Linked DNA regions of Sphaerotilus montanus. The protein of the gene in region 1 binds, or shares a complex with, the protein of each later gene. Links are inferred from orthologs where the notes say so. Each region holds a gene or a part of one and is shown on either strand. Other genes may lie near its edges.

Evidence for each region.
Region 2: the proteins of pnp (region 1) and BDD16_RS04535 are in contact, whole or in part, in a cryo-EM structure (PDB 9QH0), measured with the Escherichia coli proteins. The link is inferred for Sphaerotilus montanus from one-to-one orthologs.

Annotation. Positions count from the first base shown.
Region 1 is NZ_JACCFH010000001.1:3,498,955-3,508,896, forward strand. The notes cover bases 6,666-9,656. They hold pnp (polyribonucleotide nucleotidyltransferase), read left to right. Parts: upstream 6,666-7,013; coding sequence 7,014-9,299; downstream 9,300-9,656. Other genes in these bases: rpsO (30S ribosomal protein S15), read left to right, coding at 6,666-6,833; BDD16_RS15965 (NAD(P)H-quinone oxidoreductase), read left to right, coding at 9,327-9,656. Outside these bases: acs (acetate--CoA ligase), read left to right, coding at 1-1,139; BDD16_RS15925 (c-type cytochrome), read right to left, coding at 1,233-1,538; BDD16_RS15930 (TIGR04438 family Trp-rich protein), read left to right, coding at 1,711-1,959; lgt (prolipoprotein diacylglyceryl transferase), read left to right, coding at 2,047-2,868; tRNA (adenosine(37)-N6)-threonylcarbamoyltransferase complex transferase subunit TsaD, read left to right, coding at 2,865-3,926; BDD16_RS15945 (branched-chain amino acid ABC transporter substrate-binding protein), read left to right, coding at 3,970-5,247; BDD16_RS15950 (pyridoxal phosphate-dependent aminotransferase), read left to right, coding at 5,286-6,455; more of rpsO, read left to right, coding at 6,570-6,665; more of BDD16_RS15965, read left to right, coding at 9,657-9,942. UniProt on the Escherichia coli protein: Involved in mRNA degradation. Catalyzes the phosphorolysis of single-stranded polyribonucleotides processively in the 3'- to 5'-direction. Also involved, along with RNase II, in tRNA processing.
Region 2 is NZ_JACCFH010000001.1:1,020,298-1,030,850, reverse strand. Bases 2,595-6,196 are described here. They hold BDD16_RS04535 (Rne/Rng family ribonuclease), read left to right. Parts: upstream 2,595-2,966; coding sequence 2,967-5,996; downstream 5,997-6,196. Other genes in these bases: pabB (aminodeoxychorismate synthase component I), read left to right, coding at 6,137-6,196. Also shown: BDD16_RS04555 (S49 family peptidase), read right to left, coding at 1-185; BDD16_RS04550 (Rieske (2Fe-2S) protein), read right to left, coding at 193-591; BDD16_RS04545 (HAD family hydrolase), read right to left, coding at 570-1,247; BDD16_RS04540 (RluA family pseudouridine synthase), read right to left, coding at 1,244-2,221; more of pabB, read left to right, coding at 6,197-8,011; BDD16_RS04525 (OmpA family protein), read left to right, coding at 8,165-8,965; BDD16_RS04520 (hypothetical protein), read left to right, coding at 9,025-10,553. UniProt on the Escherichia coli protein: Endoribonuclease that plays a central role in RNA processing and decay. Required for the maturation of 5S and 16S rRNAs and the majority of tRNAs. Also involved in the degradation of most mRNAs.

The DNA.
Region 1 (9,942 bases):
CCACCGGCGGCTATCTGCTGCACGCTGCGCTGACCACCAAGTGGACCTTCGACCTGAAGGCCGATGACGTGTTCTGGTGCACGGCCGACATCGGCTGGGTCACGGGCCACACCTACATCACCTACGGCCCGCTCGCCCTCGGCGGTACCGAGATCGTGTTCGAAGGCGTGCCGACCTACCCGGACGCCGGCCGCTTCTGGAAGATGATCCAGGACCACAAGGTCTCGATCTTCTACACCGCGCCGACCGCGATCCGCTCGCTGATCAAGGCCGCCGAAGCCAACGACGCCGTGCATCCGAAGAGCTATGACCTGACGAGCCTGCGCCTGCTGGGTTCGGTGGGCGAGCCGATCAACCCGGCCGCCTGGGAGTGGTACTACAAGCACGTCGGCGGCAGCCGTTGCCCGATCGCCGACACCTTCTGGCAGACCGAGACCGGCGGCCACATGATCACCCCGCTGCCGGGCGTCACGCCGATGGTGCCGGGTTCCTGCACGCTGCCGTTCCCGGGCATCCAGGCCGCGATCGTGGACGAGACCGGCAAGGACGTGCCGAACGGGCAGGGCGGCATCCTCGTCGTCAAGAAGCCGTGGCCGTCGATGATCCGCACCATCTGGGGTGACGGCGAGCGCTTCGTGAAGAGCTACTACCCGGCCGACTTCCAGGGCAAGTACTACCTGGCAGGCGACGGCGCGATCCGCGACGCCAAGACCGGCTACTTCACCATCACTGGCCGCATCGACGACGTGCTGAATGTCTCGGGCCACCGCATGGGCACGATGGAAATCGAGTCCGCGCTGGTGAGTTGCACCGAACTGGTGGCCGAAGCCGCCGTGGTCGGCCGTCCGGACGACACGACCGGCGAGGCCGTGTGCGCGTTCGTCGTGCTGAAGCGTCCGCTGCCGGTCGGTGACGAGGCCAAGGCCATCGCCAAGCAGCTGCGTGACCACGTCGGCAAGGAGATCGGTCCGATCGCCAAGCCGAAGGACATCCGCTTCGGCGAGAACCTGCCCAAGACCCGCTCGGGCAAGATCATGCGCCGCCTGCTGCGCTCGCTGGCCAAGGGCGAAGAGATCACCCAGGACACCAGCACGCTGGAAAACCCGACCATCCTGAGCCAGCTCGGCCAGGCGTACTGATCCGGCCTGACCGGACCATGCTGGCCTTCGGGCCATGAAAAAAGCCCCGATCCGTCGGGGCTTTTTGTTTTGCGCTGACTGATTGCGCTGAACTTACTTCTGGCTCAGTACCCAGGTCACCAGCGTCTTGGCCTCGTCTGGCGTCACGGCATTTGCCGGCATCGGGATCTGCCCCCAGGCGCCCGATCCCCCCTTGATGACCTTCTCGGCCAGCCTGGCGACGGCGTCCTTCTGGCCCGCATACTTTGCCGCGATGTCCTTGTAGCCCGGACCGACGACCTTCTTGTCGATGGCGTGGCAGGCCATGCAGTTTTTCTTCTGTGCCAGTTCGGCGTTGGCGAAGACCGGGCCGGACAAGGTGGCGATGGCCAGGGCGGCGAGTGCAAGCAGCGGCTTCATGGTGGAAAGGTTCCGTTTCTGTTGAAAGTGGTGGTGTGAATGCCCACTGGAGAACGATTCTAGAGGCGCCTGCGTTGACCTTGTCGATCCGCCTGCAACGCCAGGCAGAGGCCGTCGGGGTATCCTCGGCGGGCATGCATTTCGTGATGGACGGATGCCGAGGGGTAGTCGAATGGCGCTGGTGTGGTTGGGTGTGGTGGGGCTGCTGCTGAAGTGGCTGGAGATCGGTCCGGTGGCCCAGTGGTCGTGGTGGACGGTGCTGGCGCCGTTCGGGATGGCGATCGTCTGGTGGTCGGTGTCCGATGCCCTCGGGTTCACGGCCCGCGCCCGCCAGAAGCGCGAGGATGCGCACCGCGACCAGCGCCGGCGCAACACCATCGACGCGCTGGGTCGCAAGACGCCGTTGCCGCGCCGCCGCTGAAGTCGGCCCCGATCCCGCACCCTTGCCGCGCCGGGCTGGCGCAGCAGCGACAATCCGCACCTGTTTCCCACTCATGGAGTGCCGCCGATGCTGGTGCATCCCCAATTCGACCCAGTCGCTCTGAACCTGGGCTTCCTCCAGATCCACTGGTATGGCCTGACCTATCTGGCCGCCTTCGGCCTGTTCTACTGGCTGGCCACCCGCCGCATCCGCCAGCCACCGTACGCCGCGGGCGGATGGACGCCACGCGAGGTCGAAGATCTGCTCTTCTACGGTGTCATGGGCGTGATCCTGGGCGGGCGTCTCGGCTACGTGCTGTTCTACAAGCCCGCGTACTACCTGGCCAACCCGGGCGAGATCTTCGCGGTCTGGAAGGGGGGCATGGCCTTCCACGGGGGGCTGCTGGGCGTGATCGCAGCGATGGCCGTGTTCGCGTGGGTGCGCAAGAAGCGTTTCTTCGAGGTCACGGATCTGGTGGCGCCGTGCGTGCCGACCGGGCTCGCCTGCGGGCGTGTCGGCAATTTCATCAACGGCGAACTCTGGGGCCGCGCTGCGGATGCCAGCGTGCCGTGGGCCATGGTGTTCCCGCAGTCGGGCAGCGAGATCGCGCGCCATCCGTCCCAGGTCTACCAGTTCCTGCTCGAAGGGTTGCTGCTGTTCGTGATCCTGTGGTTTTACGGGCGCACCCGCTCTGCACATTCTCGGCCGGATGGCTCGGTGGTCTGGGGCCGGGTGTCGGGGCTGTTCCTGATCGGGTATGGCGCATTCCGTTTCATCGCCGAATACTTCCGCGAACCAGACAGCTTCCTCGGGCTGCTGGCGCTGAACCTGAGCATGGGCCAGTGGCTGTGCGTGCCGATGGTGGTCGCGGGCATGGGCATCTGGGTCTGGGCGGGGAGACGCGCGTGAGCGGGCCGCTGAGGGTGCTGGGCATCGAATCCTCGTGCGACGAGACCGGCATCGCGCTGGTCGAATTGCCCGAGGGGGTGGGCGGAGCGGCGCCGCCGCGGCTGCTGGCCCAGGCGCTGCACAGCCAGATCGACATGCACCAGGCCTATGGCGGCGTGGTGCCGGAGCTGGCCTCGCGCGACCACATCCGCCGCGTCGTGCCGCTGCTGCGCGAGACGCTGAGCGGCGCCGGACTCGGTCTGGACGCCGTGGATGTCGTCGCCTACACGCAGGGGCCAGGGCTGGCCGGCGCGCTGCTGGTGGGCACCGGCATGGCCTGTGCGCTGGGCATGGCGCTGGACCGGCCGGTGCTGGGCGTGCACCACCTGGAAGGGCATCTGCTGTCGCCCTTCCTCTCGGTGGATCCGCCGCAGTTCCCGTTCGTGGCGCTGCTGGTGTCGGGTGGCCACACGCAGCTCATGCGGGTCGACGGGGTCGGGCACTACACGATGCTCGGCGAGACCATCGATGACGCGGCCGGCGAGGCCTTCGACAAGACGGCCAAGATGCTCGGGCTCGGCTATCCGGGTGGGCCGGCGCTGGCGAAGCTGGCCGAGCAGGGCGATGACGCCGCGTTCAAGCTGCCGCGGCCGCTGATGCGCGGTGACCTGCTGGACTTCTCGTTCGCGGGCCTGAAGACCGCCGTCTGGACGCAGCTGAACAAGCTCGATCCCGCTGCGGAGGATGCCGCGCAGGCCCGTGCCGATCTGGCCGCCTCGACGCAGGCGGCGATCGTCGATGTGCTGGTGGCCAAGTCGCTGCTGGCGCTGAAGCAGACCGGGCTGAAGCGGATGGTGGTCGCGGGCGGGGTGGGGGCGAATCGGCGGCTGCGGGCGCAGCTTGACGCGCAGTGCCGCCGCCGCGGGGTGCGCGTGCACTACCCGGAGCTGCACCTGTGCACCGACAACGGCGCCATGATCGCGCTGGCCGGTGCCATGCGGCTGCAGAGCGGCCGGGCGCAGGCGAGCCGGGAGTACGCCTTCGACGTGCGTCCGCGCTGGGATCTGTCCACGGTCTGAACGCGGCGTTGGGCTGGATTTTGTAATGCATAATTCAAAATCCATGAAAAATACCCCGTTCTCCCTTTCTTTCCTGGCCTTGTCGGGCGCGCTGGCGCTGGGTGCGTCGGCGGCCCAGGCGGCCGATCCGATCCGTCTGGGTCTCATCGAAGGCCTGTCCGGCCCGTTTGCCAACGCCGGCGAAGCGGTGGCGCGCAACCTCAACTGGGCGATCGAGCGGGTGAATGCCCGTGGCGGCGTGAAGTTGCCCGGTGGCAATCGGCCGCTTGAACTGGTCCGTCTCGACAGCAAGGGCAACACCGAGGAGGCGCTGACCATGCTGAAGAGCGCGGTCGACCAGCAGATCGGTGTCGTGCTGCAGGGCAACAGCTCCGCCACCGCCGCTGCGCTGATCGACGCGCTCAACAAGCACAACGACCGCGAACCCCAGCGCCGCGCCGTGTTCCTCAACTACTCCGCCGTCGAGCCCTCGCTGACCAACGAGAAGTGCAGTCCGTGGCACTTCCGCTTCGATGCCCACGCCGACATGCGCCTGGCCGCGCTCACCGACGTGCTGCAGCAGGACACCGCGCTCAAGCGTGTCTACCTGATCGGCCAGGACTACAGCTTCGGCCAGCACGTCGTGCGCCAGGGCAGGGCGATGATCGTGGCCAAGCGTCCGGACATCCAGGTCGTCGGCGAAGAGCTGCACCCGGTCGGGCGCGTCAAGGATTTCCTGCCCTACGCGACCAAGATCAAGGCCAGTGGCGCGCAGGCCGTCGTCACCGGCAACTGGGGCAACGACCTGACGCTGCTGGTCAAGGCGGCGCGCGATGTCGGCTTCGAGGGCAAGTTCTACACCTTCTACGGCAACGCGCTGGGCGTGCCGGGCGCGCTGGGTGATGCCGGCGTGGGGCGCGTGGTGGCCGTGGCCGAGTGGCATCCGAACGCGGGTGGCAAGGCATCCGACGCGCTCGTCACCAGCTTCCACCAGCGCTTCCCCAAGCCGGAGGACGACTACCTGCACGTGCGCATGCAGGCCATGGTCGAGATGCTCGCGCAGGCGATGGAGCGTGCGCACGCCACCGATGCCGCGGCGGTCGCCAAGGCGCTGTCCGGTGCGCGCTTCGATGGCAAGGCGCTGGGTGGCCTGGGGGCCGGCCAGATGCGCGCCGGGGACCACCAGTTCCTGCAGCCGCTCTACGTCAGCACGATGCAGAAGGCTGGCACCGAGGGCGTGCGCTTCGATGTCGAGGGCTCCGGCTACGGCTTCCGCACTGTTCGTTACCTGACCGCCGAGCAGACGGCGCAGCCGCATTCGTGCAAGATGGCTCCCCTCTGATCCTTGCGGATCTGCTCTGTGTCCACAGTGGGGTGTTCATGCGTCAGGTGATTGCCGATCTGCCGGCTTCTCGCATCCGTGAAGTGGCCAATGCCGGCCTGGGCCGCAGCGATGTGCTGGCCTTCTGGTTCGGCGAAAGCGACGAGATCACGCCCATGGGCGTGCGCGACGCGGCCGTGACGTCGATCGAGGCGGGCGAGACCTTCTATGCCCACAACCTCGGCCTGCCGGCGCTGCGCGAGGCGCTGTCGGGCTACATCTCGGCGCTGCACCGGCCGGTGGGCGTGGAGCGCATCGCGGTGACGTCGTCCGGCGTGAGTGCGCTGATGCTGGCGCAGCAGGCGCTGGTCGATCCGGGCGACGAGGTGGTCGTGGTCGTGCCGGTGTGGCCGAACCTGACGGCGCAGCCCGCGATCATGGGCGCCCGTGTGCGCCGGGTGAGCCTGCGCGCCGAAGCCGGTGCGTGGCGACTCGACCTGGACGAGCTGCTGGCGGCGGTGACGCCGGCCACGCGCGTGCTGGTGCTCAATGCGCCGAACAACCCGACCGGCTGGACGCTGACCCGCGCCGAGCAGCAGGTCATCCTCGACCACTGCCGCCGCACGGGCACCTGGATCGTGTCGGACGAGGTCTACGAGCGTCTTTATTACCCGGACGCCGTGCCCCGGCCCGGGCAGGTGGTCTGTGCGCCGAGCTTTCTCGATCTGGCCGATCCGGAGGACCGGCTGGTCGTCGTACACAGCTTCTCGAAATCCTTCCTGATGACAGGGTGGCGGCTGGGCAATCTGGTCGCGCCGGCCGCACTCATCGAGCAGCTCGGCAAGCTGATCGAATTCAATACCTCTTGCACGCCGGTGTTCGTGCAGCGCGCAGGGCTGGCGGCGCTGGCCGATGCGCCGGTGTCGGTACCGGCCTTGCAGGCGCGGCTGCGGGTGTGCCGCGACACGCTGGTCGCCGCGCTGCAGACCCTGCCGCGGGTCGAGGTGGCCACACCGCCCGGCGCGATGTACGCTTTCCTGCGCATCGATGGCGAGCGCGATGCACTCTCGCTCGCCAGGCGGCTGGTGACCGACCACGGTCTGGGTCTGGCGCCGGGCACCGCCTTCGGTGACGAGGCCGAGGGCTGGCTGCGCTGGTGCTTTGCCTCGCGCCAGCCGCAGCGGCTGCTTCAGGGGGTGGATCGGCTGGCGCGCGCCTTGGCGCTATAATCGCAGGCTTCGCTGCCGTTTCTGGTGGCGGAGGAACGCGCATCGGCGCGTGCACGGCGCGGGGCGGTTTCCCCCACGGCCGCAAGTGAACCTCGAAACCGAAGGAAATTTGACATGTCCGAAATCAACAAGGCAGAAGTTGTTGCCGCCAACGCCCGCGGCGTCGCCGACACCGGATCGCCGGAAGTCCAGGTCGCCCTGCTGACCGCCCGCATCAACCACCTGACCCCGCACTTCAAGACCCACAAGAAGGACCACCACGGTCGTCGCGGTCTGCTGCGCATGGTCAGCCGCCGCCGCAAGCTGCTGGACTACCTGAAGGACCGTGACGCTGACCGTTACACCTCGCTGATCCAGAAGCTGGGCCTGCGCAAGTAATCGCTGCATGCATGTGAAGAGCCTGTCTGGACCCTCCAGCACAGGCTCTTTGTTTTTACGGCCACGCGTGGGCGCTGCTGTGTCATTCCATCCCGATCCGATCCTGCTGTGCAGGTGGCGGGTCCGGATGGAATGGCATCCCGCCGCGGTGACCGGCCACCTACCAGAAGAAAGCATTCCATGAGCCTGTTCAACAAAGTCACCAAGACCTTCCAATGGGGTCAGCACACCGTCACCCTGGAAACCGGCGAAATCGCCCGCCAGGCCAGTGGCGCTGTCATCGTCAACATGGACGACACCGTGGTGCTCGCCACCGTGGTCGCCCGCAAGGAAGCCAAGCCGGGCCAGGACTTCTTCCCGCTGACGGTCGACTACATCGAGAAGACCTACGCTGCCGGCAAGATCCCGGGCAGCTTCTTCAAGCGCGAAGCCAAGCCGAGCGAGCTGGAAGTGCTGACCAGCCGCCTGATCGACCGCCCGCTGCGCCCGCTGTTCCCGGAAGGCTTCTACAACGAAGTCCAGGTCGTCATCCACGTCCTGTCGCTGAACCCGGAAGCCTCGGCCGACATCGCCGCGCTGATCGGATCAAGCGCTGCGCTGGCCATCTCCGGCATCCCGTTCAACGGCCCGGTGGGTGCAGCCCGCGTGGGTTACATCAACGGTGAATACGTCCTGAATCCGGGCCCGACGCAGCTCAAGCAGTCGCAGCTGGACCTGGTGGTCGCCGGCACCGAAGCCGCCGTGCTGATGGTCGAATCCGAAGCGCAGCAGCTCACCGAAGAAGTGATGCTGGGCGGCATCGTGTACGGCCACGAGCAGGCCAAGGTCGCCATCGCTGCGATCAACGAGCTGGTGCGTGACGCCGGCAAGCCGGAATGGACGTGGCAGGCTCCGGCCAAGAACGAGCCGCTGATCGCCAAGGTCGCCGAATTCGGTCTGGCCAAGATCGAAGCTGCCTACCAGATCCGCTCCAAGCAGGCCCGTACCGACGCCTGCCGCGCCGCCTACGCCGAAGTCAAGGCCGCGCTGAAGGCCGACGGCATCGAGTTCGACGGTGTCGAAATCGACAACCTGCTGTTCGAGATCGAAGCCAGGACCGTGCGTGGCCAGATCCTCGCCGGCGAGCCGCGCATCGACGGCCGCGACACCCGCACCGTGCGTCCGATCGAGATCCGCAACGGCGTGCTGCCGCGCACCCACGGCTCGGCGCTGTTCACCCGTGGTGAAACGCAGGCCCTCGTCGTCGCCACCCTCGGCACCGACCAGGACGCGCAGCGCATCGACGCGCTGGCCGGCGATTTCCGCGACACCTTCCTGTTCCACTACAACATGCCCCCCTTCGCCACCGGCGAAGCCGGCCGCATGGGCACGCCGAAGCGCCGCGAAACCGGCCACGGCCGTCTGGCCAAGCGCGCCCTGGTGCCGCTGCTGCCGAACCGCGAAGACTTCGCCTACACGATCCGCGTCGTCTCCGAGATCACCGAGTCCAACGGCTCCTCGTCGATGGCCTCCGTCTGCGGCGGCTGCCTGGCGCTGATGGATGCCGGCGTGCCGATGAAGGCGCACGTCGCCGGCATCGCCATGGGCCTGATCAAGGATGGCAACCGCTTCGCGGTGCTGACCGACATCCTGGGTGACGAGGACCACCTCGGCGACATGGACTTCAAGGTCGCGGGCACCACCACCGGCGTGACCGCCCTGCAGATGGACATCAAGATCCAGGGCATCACCAAGGAAATCATGCAGGTCGCCCTGGCGCAGGCCAAGGAAGCGCGTCTGCACATCCTGGGCAAGATGGTGGAAGCCATGGGCACGGCCAACACCGAGGTCTCCGACTTCGCGCCGCGCCTGTACACGATGAAGATCAACCCGGAAAAGATCCGTGACGTCATCGGCAAGGGTGGCTCCGTCATCCGTGCGCTGACCGAAGAGACCGGCTGCCAGATCAACATCGACGAAGACGGCACGATCACGATCGCCTCGACCGACAGCGCCAAGGCCGACGTCGCCAAGAAGCGCATCGCCGACATCACCGCCGAAGCCGAGATCGGCAAGGTCTACGAAGGCCCGGTCGTCAAGATCCTGGACTTCGGTGCACTGGTCAACGTGCTGCCGGGCAAGGACGGCCTGCTGCACATCAGCCAGATCGCCCACCAGCGCGTCGAGAAGGTCACCGATTTCCTGACCGAAGGCCAGATCGTCAAGGTCAAGGTGCTGGAGACGGACGAGAAGGGCCGCATCAAGCTGTCGATGAAGGCGCTGCTGGAGCGTCCGGAAGGCATGGAAGAAGAGCGCTTCGAGCGTGCGCCGCGCCGCGAGTTCGGGGACCGCAATGACCGTGGCGACCGTGGTCCGCGCCGTGAGCGCAGCGAGCGCCCGCCGCGCAGCGAGCAGCCTGCTGCTGCGCCGGAAGCGTCCGCTCCGGTGGCTGCACCGGACGCCGGTTCGGAGCCGTCGCAGTCCTGATCCCTGTCCGTCCGGAGGAGTCCGCGCATGAAAGCCATTGAAATCTCTCGCCCGGGTGCTCCGGACGTGCTGACGCTGGTCGATCGCGCGGATCCGGTACCCGGCGCTGGCGAGGTGCTGATCCGTGTCACCGCCAGCGGCATCAACCGCCCGGACGTGCTGCAGCGGATGGGCGCCTATCCGCCGCCGCCGGGAGCGTCGGACCTGCCGGGGCTGGAAGTGGCCGGGGTCATCGTGTCGGGTGATGCCGAGGCGATGGCCGCCGCCGGTCTGTCGGTCGGGCAGCGTGTCTGCGCGCTGACGCCGGGTGGTGGCTACGCCGAGTTGTGCGTGACGCCGGCGGTGCAGTGCCTGCCGGTGCCGGACGGCCTGAGCGACATCGAGGCCGCCAGCCTGCCCGAGACCTGCTTCACCGTGTGGTCCAACGTCTTCATGCGTGCCGGACTGCAGGCGGGCGAAACCCTGCTCATCCAGGGCGGCACGAGCGGCATCGGTGTCACAGCCATCCAGATGGCCAAGGCGCTGGGCGCGGCGGTGATCGCCACGGCCGGCAGCGACGCCAAGTGCCAGGCGTGCCTGGACCTGGGGGCCGACCACGCCATCAATTACCGCACGGCCGACTTCGCCGAAGAGGTGCGCCGAC
Region 2 (10,553 bases), 2.5 Mb from region 1 along the record:
CAGCCGAGCCGGAAGAACAGGCTCCAGCGCCGCGAACTGCGCCGGTCGCGCAGGTAGTCGCGCGCGAACTGCTCCATCACGTGGTCGAAGGCGCCGCGGGAGGCGGCCGGGGCCACCGGCGTGGCGGGCGTGGAGGCCGGTGCAGCGGAGGGGGCTGTGGAGGGAGTGTCGTCTGGCTGGGTCATGGAATCTTCAGTCGCCGAACGCCGGCGTCAAGGTGACAGAAGGATACCAAGACACCTGTCCGTCGTGCTCGTCCACCCGCAGCGCCTTGAGCCGCTTGCCCCGGCACGGCCCGCCCACGCAGTAGCCCGAGGCCGGCTCGTAGGCCGCCCCGTGGATGGAACAGAGGATCCACTGGCCGCTGTCGTCGAGGAACTGCCCCTCCTTCCAGTCCATCTCGGCCGGCACGTGGGCGCACTGGTTGAGATAGCCGACCACCTTTCCGCCGTGGCGCAGCACGAAGCCGCGCGCGGGCTGGCCGTATTCGAGCAGGTCGAAGACATGGGCCCGGCCGCCGTCGGCGAGGTCGGCGGAGGCGCACAGGGGGATGGCGCTGGCCTGGTCGCTCATGCGTGCGTCCCGAGCCACGCGCGCAGTTCCGCCACCGAATGCGCCACATGCCGCGGTCCCAGCTCCCGCAGCGGCGCGTGCTCGTGCGCGCCATAGGTGACGGCCACGCTGTGCGCGCCGGCGTTGGCGGCGAGCTGCAGGTCGTGCGTGGTGTCGCCGATCATCAGCGTGCGCTCGGGCTCGACGCCGAACTCGCGCATCAGCTCGTGCAGCATCTGCGGGTGCGGCTTGGAGCGGGTCTCGTCGGCGGTGCGGGTGGCGTCGAACAGCGGGGCCAGACCGGACAGGCGCAGCGCGTCGTTCAGGCCCTGCCGGTTCTTGCCGGTGGCCACGGCCAGCCAGTGCTGGCGCTGGCGCAGATCGGCCAGCAGATCGGGCACGCCACTGAAGAGCGTGACGTCCTCGTGGTCCTTGAAGTAGTGCTGGCGGTAGCGGCGGCCGAGTTCGGGGTAGCGGTCGGGGCTCAGGCCGGGGACGGCGTGCATCAGCGCATCCTGCAGCCCGAGGCCGATGACGTAGGACGCCGCTTCGTCGCTCGGCACGGCCACGCCCAGGTCCCGGCACGCGGCCTGGATGGCGCGCACGATCAGCGCGGTCGAGTCATAGAGCGTGCCGTCCCAGTCGAAGACGATGAGGTCGTACTGGCGCGGGCGGAAGGCGGTGGTGTCGGTCATGGCGCGGGGGCTGGAGCAGCGGCAGGTTTAGCGGCGGGACGCAGGTGGGACAGCAGGGCGGTGCATTCGGGCGGCAGCGGCGCTTCCAGCTCGATGCGCTCGCCCGTGGCGGGGTGGTCGAAGGCGAGACGGCGGGCGTGCAGGAACATGCGCTCGAAGCGGCAGCCCGGCGCGGCCGGCGCGTCGCCGCGGGCCAGCGCCTTGTTGAGCGCGAAGTCGCCGTACTTGTCGTCGCCGACGATGGCATGGCCTTCGTTCAGCAGGTGGACGCGGATCTGGTGCGTGCGGCCGGTCTTGATGGTCACGTCCAGCAGCGTGCAGTCCGCGTAGGTCTGCGCGATGCGCACGAGCGAGACCGAGCGGCGCCCGTCCGGGTGGTCCGCCTCGACCGCGCGCACGCGGCGCTCGCCCGCGGCATCCAGGTACTTGTGCAGCGCCACATCGACCACCTTGCGCGCGGCCGGCCAGGCGCCGATCACCAGCGCGGCGTAGGTCTTGCCGGTCTCGCGCTGGCGGAACTGGTCCTGCAGGGCGGTCAGGGCGCTGCGCTTCTTGGCGATCAGCAGCAGGCCCGAGGTCTCGCGGTCCAGCCGGTGCACCAGTTCGAGGAACTTCGCCTGCGGCCGCGCCCGGCGCAACTGCTCGATCACGCCGTGGCTCACGCCCGAGCCGCCGTGCACGGCCACGCCCGCCGGCTTGTCGATCACCAGCAGGTGCTCGTCCTCGAAGCGGACCGGGAACTCGCGCGGCGGCGCGGTCGACACCGTCGGCTCGCTCAGGCGCAGCGGCGGCACACGCACGTCATCGCCGGCCTCGACACGCGAATCGGCATGGGCGCGGCCCTTGTTGATGCGCACCTCGCCGCTGCGGATGATCCGGTAGACGAGGGTCTTGGGTGCGCCCTTGAGTTCGCGCAGCAGGAAGTTGTCGAGCCGCTGACCGGCGCTGTCGTCATCGACCAGCAGGTGGCGCACCTGCGGCGCGACCGGTGCGACCGCAGGTGCGGGCGCTGGCGGAACGGGTGGCCGAGGCACGGGTACTCCCGCGTTCACAGGCTTGCGCGTGGCTGGTTTCGGGCCGGCTTTTCCGGAGCCGGGCCGGCTGGGCTTTGCCCCTATAATGCGTTGGACCACGATTGCGCTGTAAGTGTTTGATTTGCCTGAGTTTAGCGGGCACTGAGAAGCAGCCCCCGGTGCAGGGTGGTCGGACTGGCACGCGACACCTGAGGTGGGTGCGGGCCGGGTCCAGACGCTGATGCAGCGTGTTGCCTGGCGCATGGTGTGCACTCCCAAGGTGAGTGTGCGGATGGACCGGCAGCATGCAAGAGACCACGCTGAAAGAGCCCCGACACAAGGTTTTCGGCGGCAGCTTCCGAAAGGGGCTGTCGCCCGCGTCCGACCACCGACGCCGTCGCATGAACGATTTCGAGTTTCCGCTTCCCGACCCGACCCCTGGTGACTGTCGTCCCCGGTCGGAGTCGCACGCCAGCGCGTGTGCGTCGGATGGCGGACCCGTGCCCTGCCGGCCCGGAGGCCGACACCACGGCGACACTGCGTTTCCTGCCCCGGCATCACGGTCGACGCACGCGCCAACGCTGCGCTGCTGAGGGCGCCGGCATCTGCCGGTGTCCGTTGCGCGCAGTCCAGGGCGATTCCTTCCCGGCTCCGCGGCGCGGTCTCGTGCATCTCATGAAGACATGAATCATGAGGAGAGACACGCATGAAACGCATGCTGATCAATGCCACGCAGCCCGAAGAGCGCCGCCTGGCCATCGTTGACGGTCAGAAACTGATCGACTTCGAAACCGAGATCGAAGGGCGCGAACAGCGCAAGGGCAACATCTACAAGGCCGTCGTCACCCGCGTCGAGCCTTCGCTGGAAGCCTGTTTCGTCGACTACGGCGAAGACCGCCACGGCTTCCTCCCCTTCAAGGAAATCGCCCGCAGCTACTTCCGCGAAGGCACCGACGTGCGCTCGGCGCGCATCCAGGACGCCATCCGCGAAGGCCAGGAACTGCTGGTCCAGGTCGAGAAGGAAGAGCGCGGCAACAAGGGCGCGGCCCTGACGACGTTTGTCTCGCTGGCCGGCCGCTACCTCGTGCTGATGCCCAACAACCCGCGGGGTGGTGGCGTGTCGCGCCGCATCGAGGGCGAGGACCGCGAGGAGCTGAAGGAGAACCTCGAACAGCTCGAATACCCGAAGGGCATGAGCCTGATCGCCCGCACCGCCGGCATCGGACGCACCGCCCCCGAGCTGCAGTGGGACCTGAACTACATGCTCAAGCTCTGGACCGCGATCGATGACGCGTCCCGGGGCGGCAAGGGCGCCTTCCTGATCTACCAGGAATCGTCGCTGGTGATCCGCGCCATCCGCGACTACTTCACCTCCGACATCGGCGAGATCCTGATCGACACGGACGACATCTACGAGCAGGCCAAGCAGTTCATGCTGCATGTCATGCCCGAGACGGCCAACCGCGTGAAGCGCTACCGCGACGACGCGCCGCTGTTCAGCCGCTTCCAGATCGAGCACCAGATCGAGACCGCGTTCAGCCGCACGGTGCACCTGCCGTCCGGCGGCGCGATCGTGATCGACCACACCGAAGCGCTGGTGTCGATCGACGTCAACTCGGCCCGCGCCACCCGTGGCGGTGACATCGAGGAGACTGCGACCCGCACCAACCTCGAAGCCGCCGACGAGATCGCCCGCCAGGCGCGTCTGCGCGACCTGGGTGGTCTGCTGGTGGTGGACTTCATCGACATGGAAGAGTCGAAGAACCGCCGCGAGGTCGAGACCCGCCTGCGCGACGCGCTGCGCTACGACCGCGCCCGCGTGCAGTTCTCGACCATCAGCAAGTTCGGCCTGCTGGAGATGAGCCGCCAGCGCCTGCGCCCGGCGCTGTCCGAGGGCAGCCACATCACCTGCCCGCGCTGCAACGGCACCGGCCACATCCGCGACACCGAGTCTTCCGCGCTGCAGACGCTGCGCATCATCCAGGAAGAGTCGATGAAGGAAGGCACGGCGGCGGTCCACGTCCAGGTGCCGGTCGAGGTGGCCAGCTTCCTGCTGAACGAGAAGCGCCCCGAGATCACCAAGATCGAGATGAAGCAGCGTGTGACGGTGATGCTGGTGCCGAACAAGCACCTCGACACGCCGAACTACAAGCTGGAGCGCCTGCGCCACGACGATCCGCGTCTGGAGAATCTGCAATCGAGCTACTCGATGGTGGAAGAGCCGGAAGAGGACGTCGGCATCACGCGCCGCGAGAAGAACATCAAGCCCAAGCAGGCGCCGATGATCCGCGGCGTGCTGCCTGACCAGCCGGCTCCGGTCGCTGTACCGAAGGCCGAAGCCGCACCGGCTCCGGTCGCTGCCGCACCGGCCCCCGTGGCCGCGCCTGCCCCGGTGGCCCCTGCGCCTGCTCCGGAAGCCGTGGCCGCCGGCACCGGCTTCTTCGGCTGGATGAAGCGTCTGTTCGGCGTTGCGCCGGCGCCGGCACCGGTCGCCCCGGTGGCCGCGCCGGTGGCTCCGGTGGTCGAAGCGCCGGTGGAAGCGAAGACCGACAAGCCCGCTGACAAGGCGGACGGCCGTGGCGAACGCCGCGGTGGCCGCGAAGGTGGACGTGAGGGTGGCCGCGACGGCAATCGCCGTGACGGGCGCCGTGGCGAGCGTGGTGGTGAGCGCGCCAAGCCCGAAGCGGCCGAGCGCAACGGTGAACGCCCGGCTGAACGTGCGCCGGCCGAGGCCCGCCCCGAAGGGGGCCGCGGTGGACGCGGTGACCGTTCGCAGGACCGCCGCCCGGCCGAGGCCGGCGCCGAACTGCCGAGCGGTGGTCGCCCGCCGCGCGAGCGCCGCCCCGCGCCCGAAGTGGCCGCGCTGGCCGTCGAGGACGTGCAACCCGGGTTCGAGGACACCGCGTCCCCGGCACCGGAAGGCGAGAGCGCTGCGGCCCAGGCCGAGCGCGAAGGCCGCCGCCGCCGCCGTGGTGGCCGTGGTCGCCGTGACCGCGATGAAGCCCGCGTGGGTGAAAACGGTGTCGAGGCCGAAGCCGAAGCGGGTGACGTTGCCGCTGCGGTGAGCACCGAGGCGGCTCCCGCCGCCGAGCCGGTGGCCGCCGAGGCTGCCGCTGGTGTCGAAGCGCGTGCGGACGAGTCGACCGAGGAGGGCCGTGAGGAAGGTCGCCGCCGTCGCCGTGGCCGTGGTGGTCGCAACCGCGAAGAGGCGCAGGCCGATGCGGCTGCCGAGGCCGACGTTGCACCCGTCGCCACCGAGGTCGCTGCCCCCGTCGTGGCCGCAGCAGCAGCCGTTGCGGCTGCGGTGGTGACCGATGCGGTCGAGGCGGATGCTGCGCCGGTGGCGGAGGCGCCCGCGGTGGCCCAGGTCGCCGAGCCGGTGGCTGCTCCCGTGGCCGAAGCGGTTCCGGAGGTCGTGGTCCAGGCGCCTGCAGTGGTGGCGCCCGCCGCCGCTGCTGCGGTCGTCGCGGCACCCGCCGCCTACGTCCTGCAGCTCGACGAGCTGGCCGCGGTCGCCCGCAGCGCCGGACTGGAGTGGATCAACAGCGACACCGACAAGGTCCGCGCCGTGCAGGACGCCATTGCCAGCACGCCGGCCCCGGTGCGCCAGCCGCGCGAGCCGCGTCCGGTGGTCGTGGTCGATGAAGGCCCGCTGATCCTGGTCGAGACGCGCCGCGATCTGGCCGGACTGCAACTGCCGTTCGAAACCACCAACTCGGAGTCCGCCGAGGCCTGATCGGCCAACGTGCTCCCCGTGCCAGCGGGGTGCTTCGGCACTCCGCCCTACAAAACGCCGCCCGGCCTTGTGCCCGGCGGCGTTTTTGCTTGCACCGCATCATCCGCACCCTGTGCCACTGTCCGTCTGCCTGTCCGACCATGCTTGATCCGCTCTCGACCGCTCCTTCGCCTGCTCCGGTCTTCGCCCTGCTGGACGATGCCAGCGCCCCTGCCGACCGGGCGGTGAGCCGGCTGTACACCGGCTGGCTCGGGGAACACCGCTGTGCGGACCCGGCCGAGCTGGACACGGTCTGGTCGGCCGCCGCGGCCGATCTGGCGCAGGGCGTGCACCTGGTGCTGCTGGCCGACTACGAATGGGGCGTGCGCCTGGCCGGGCTGGCCGCGCCGCCCGGCAGCCTGCGGCTGCTGCGTTTCGCGCACTGCGCGCGGCTCACACGCGATGCGGTGGATGCCTGGCTGGCGCAGCAGGACGGCACGCCGGTTCCCTCGGCTGCCGGCGTGTTCGGCCTGACGCCAGACGATGACGAGGCGACCTACACCGCCGCGATCGACGAGATCCACGCCCGCATCCGCGCGGGCGAGACCTACCAGGTCAACCACACGCAGCGCCTGCGCGGCCGCAGCGTCGGCTCACCCCTGGCGCTGTACCGGCGCTTGCGGGCGGCGCAGCCGGTGCCGTTCGGCGCGCTGATCGCCTTGCCGCAGGACCGCTGGGTGCTGTCGTGCTCGCCGGAGCTGTTCGTGCGCCACCAGGCGGGGCACCTCGTCACCCGCCCGATGAAGGGCACCGCGCCGCGCCACGCTGACCCGGCCGCCGACCAGGCCAGCGCCGACTGGCTGGCCCGCGACGTGAAGAACCGCGCCGAGAACCTGATGATCGTCGACCTGCTGCGCAACGACCTCGGCCGGCTGGCGACGGTGGGCAGCGTGCGCGTGCCGCAGTTGTTCCAGGTCGAGCCGTACCGGACGGTGTTCCAGATGACCTCGACCGTCGAGGCCGATCTGCCGCCCGCCACCGAGTTCCCCGCGGTGCTGCGGGCGCTGTTCCCCTGCGGCTCGATCACCGGCGCGCCCAAGCGCCAGACGATGTCGGTCATCGGCCGGCTGGAATCCTCGCCCCGCGGCCTCTACACCGGCGCGATCGGCTGGCTGGATGCGCCGGACGCCGCCGACCGCGCCGCGGGCCGGTCAATGGGCAATTTCTGCCTGTCGGTGGCGATCCGCACGCTGGAGATGGGCGCCGGCGATCCGCGGGACGGCACGCGGGCGGTGACGCTGGGCGTGGGCGGCGGCATCGTGCTGGACTCGGAGGCGGCGTCGGAGGCCGCGGAGTGCCGGCACAAGGTCCGCTTCCTGACCCGCACCGACCCCGGCTTCACGCTGTTCGAGACGCTGCGCGTCGAGGGCCGGCGGGTGTGCCGCTTCGAGGCCCATCTGGCGCGCTTGCTGGGCAGCGCGGCGGCACTCGGGTTCAGCGCTTCGGCGTCGGCGGTGCAGGCCGCGGTGGACGAGGTGTTGCAGACCTTCCCGGCGGACCCGGCGCAGGTGTTCCGCCTGCGGGTCGATCTGTCCCGTGACGGGCGGGTGTCCTGTCGCAGCGGGGCGCTGGTGCCCTTGCCCGAAGGGCCGGTGCGCCTGCTTGGTCCGACGGGCCGGGTTCCCCTGCAGGAGTCGGCGCTGCTGGGCCACAAGACGTCCCTGCGCACCGCCTACGACGCCGCCGTGCGCGACGCCGAAGCGGTCGGGGCCTTCGACCGGCTGTTCGTCAACGCCGACGGCGCGCTGACCGAAGGGGGGCGCAGCACGCTGCTGGTCCGGCTGGACGGGCGCTGGACCACGCCGCCGCTGTCGGCTGGCGTGCTGCCGGGGGTGATGCGGTCCGCGCTGATGGTGGATCCGGTCTGGCTGGTGTCCGAGCGCGTGCTCTGGCCGGCCGATCTGGGACGCGCGCAGGCGCTGGCGGTGTGCAACGCGCTGCGCGGCGTGCTGCCTGCGGTGCTGGGTTCTACATAGTACCCAAGCTTATCGGTTACCCCGATCCTCTCCGAAAGGATGTTAAAGAAGTCACAGGTACCGATACATTACTCGGCATTACGAACACAGGTGCCTGTGCAGTGACCCGGTCCGGGTGGGCCGTGATCGCTCGAACGGCGAGGAGGAGAAGCGATGTCGAGGCGATGGTTGAGCTGCCCGGTCTGCACCATGCTGGGCCTGGCCGGTCTGGCCCTGCTGGCCTGGATGCTGATCGGGCGTGGAGATGCCAAGGCGGACGCCGTGCGCCAGCGCACGGAAGCGGACGCAGCCCAGGTGCTCGGTGCTGCGGGGTTCCCGTGGGCGAGTCTGAAGATCGACAACGAGGTCGGCCGCATCGTCGGTGACGCGCCATCGCCCGCCCAGCGCGCGGCGGCCTACGCGGCGGCCAGCGTCACGCTGCTGCCGATGATGGGGGTGCCCGGCGTGTTCGCCCGGCTGGAAGACGGCCAGTCCTCGCCCGCGCTGACGCTGCCGCAGGTGTCCGCGCCGGCGCCGGCCGCTGCACCGGTGGTGGCCGCGGCCTCTCGTCCGCCGGTGGCGGCTTCCGGTCCGCTGACCGCCGCGGACTGCCAGGTGGCGATGGCCAAGGTGCTGGAAGCCCGGCAGATCCGCTTCAAGCTGGCGTCGGCCGAGCTGGACCCGTCCAGCGTGCCCCTGCTGGAGTCGCTGCACCAGTTGTCCATGCGCTGCCCGCAGGCCCGCATGCGCGTCGATGGCCACACCGATGCCCAGGGCGATGCCGCCGCGAACCTGCGCCTGTCGCAGCGCCGCGCGCAGGCCGTCGTCGATGCGCTGGTCAAGCGCGGTGTGCCGACCAGCCGGCTGCAGGCTCAGGGCTTTGGCGAGGACCGCCTGCTGGACCAGGGCACGACACCCGAGGCCCACGAGCGCAACCGCCGCATCGAGTTCCACCTGGCGTCCAAGGCGCCCTGAGTTCCGGCGGCACGCCGACGACCCACACCCGAACCTGCAAACACTGCGGAGAGATCACCATGTACCTGTTGAGCCAGTTGTGGCTGTACCTCCTGCTGGCCTGCCTGGCCGGCCTCGGACTCGGCCTTCTGCTGAACCGCATCTGCCAGCAACGCCGCCATGCCGCGGAGCTGGCTGCGCTGCAGACCCAGTACCGCGACGACCGTGCCCGTGCCGACGCTGCCCTCGCGGCGCAGCGCACCGCGCATGCGCAGGCGCTCGAAACCGCTGGCGCGGAGCAGGCGGCGCTGCAGGCCCGTCTGGATGCGCTGGACATCGAGCACGGCCAGACCAGCGCCCGCGCGCTGGCGCTGAGCAGCAGCGTCGATGAACACCACGCTGCGCGCCAGGGGCTGGGTGCCGAGGTCGAGTCGCTGCAAGGGCGCCTGGACGCGCTGCAGACGGCCTATGAATCGCGCATCATGCTGCTCAACACGGAGACCAGCCGCGCTGCGCACCTGTCCGACCAGCTCGCCGAGCTGCAGACCCGCCATGCGGCGCTGGAAGCGGCGCACGCCAAGGCGCTGGCCAACCAGGCCGACGTGGCCGGGGAGGCCTATGAAGCCCTGCTGACGGCCCGGTCCGAGCGCGATACGGCTCGCCAGGCGCTCGCTCGCACCGAGACCGAGCTGACCCATGAGCGCGCAGCCGCCCTGCTGGCTGCGGGTGCCGCGGCCACCGCGGCGCTGGCCGCTCGCCAGTCCCACCAGGACGAACTCGCGGCGCTGAAGGGCGAACTGACGGCGCTACAAGACACCCACAGCGCGACCGTGCGCGCCCAGGAAGCGCAAGCCGAGGCTGCACGCCAAGCGGCAGAACAGGCCGCGGCGGCACAGCAGCAGGCCGACGCCGCGGCCAAGGCCGCCGCGCAAGCAGCTGCCGACGAGGCCGAGCGCGCCGCCGCCGCGGCCCGCCAGCAAGCCGACGCCATCGCCGCACTGGAAGCCGAACTGGCCGCACTGCGCGACCAGCGTCAGGCGCTGCAGGGCGACCTGGGCCACCACCAGTCGCTGCTGTCGACCGAAACCGGCCGCGGCGTGGAACTGCTCGCCGCGCTGACGGCGCTGCAAGGCACCCACAGCGCGACCGTGAGCGCTCAAGAAGCACAAGCCGAGGCCGCACGTCAGGCCGCCGAGCAAGCCGCCGCGGCCCAGCAGCAGGCCGACGAAGCGCTGGCCCGCCTGCGCGCTGAACTGGAGGCGGCGCGTCAAGCCGCCGCTGCCACCGAGAGTGATCTGCAGGCCCGACTGGCTGCCGAGCACGCCGCAGCGCAGCAGGCCGACGCCGCGGCCAAGGCCGCCGCGCAAGCAGCTGCCGACGAGGCCGAGCGCGCCGCCGCCGCGGCCCGCCAGCAAGCCGACGCCATCGCCGCACTGGAAGCCGAACTGGCCGCACTGCGCGACCAGCGTCAGGCGCTGCAGGGCGACCTGGGCCACCACCAGTCGCTGCTGTCGACCGAAACCGGCCGCGGCGTGGAACTGCTCGCCGCGCTGACGGCGCTGCAAGGCACCCACAGCGCGACCGTGAGCGCTCAAGAAGCACAAGCCGA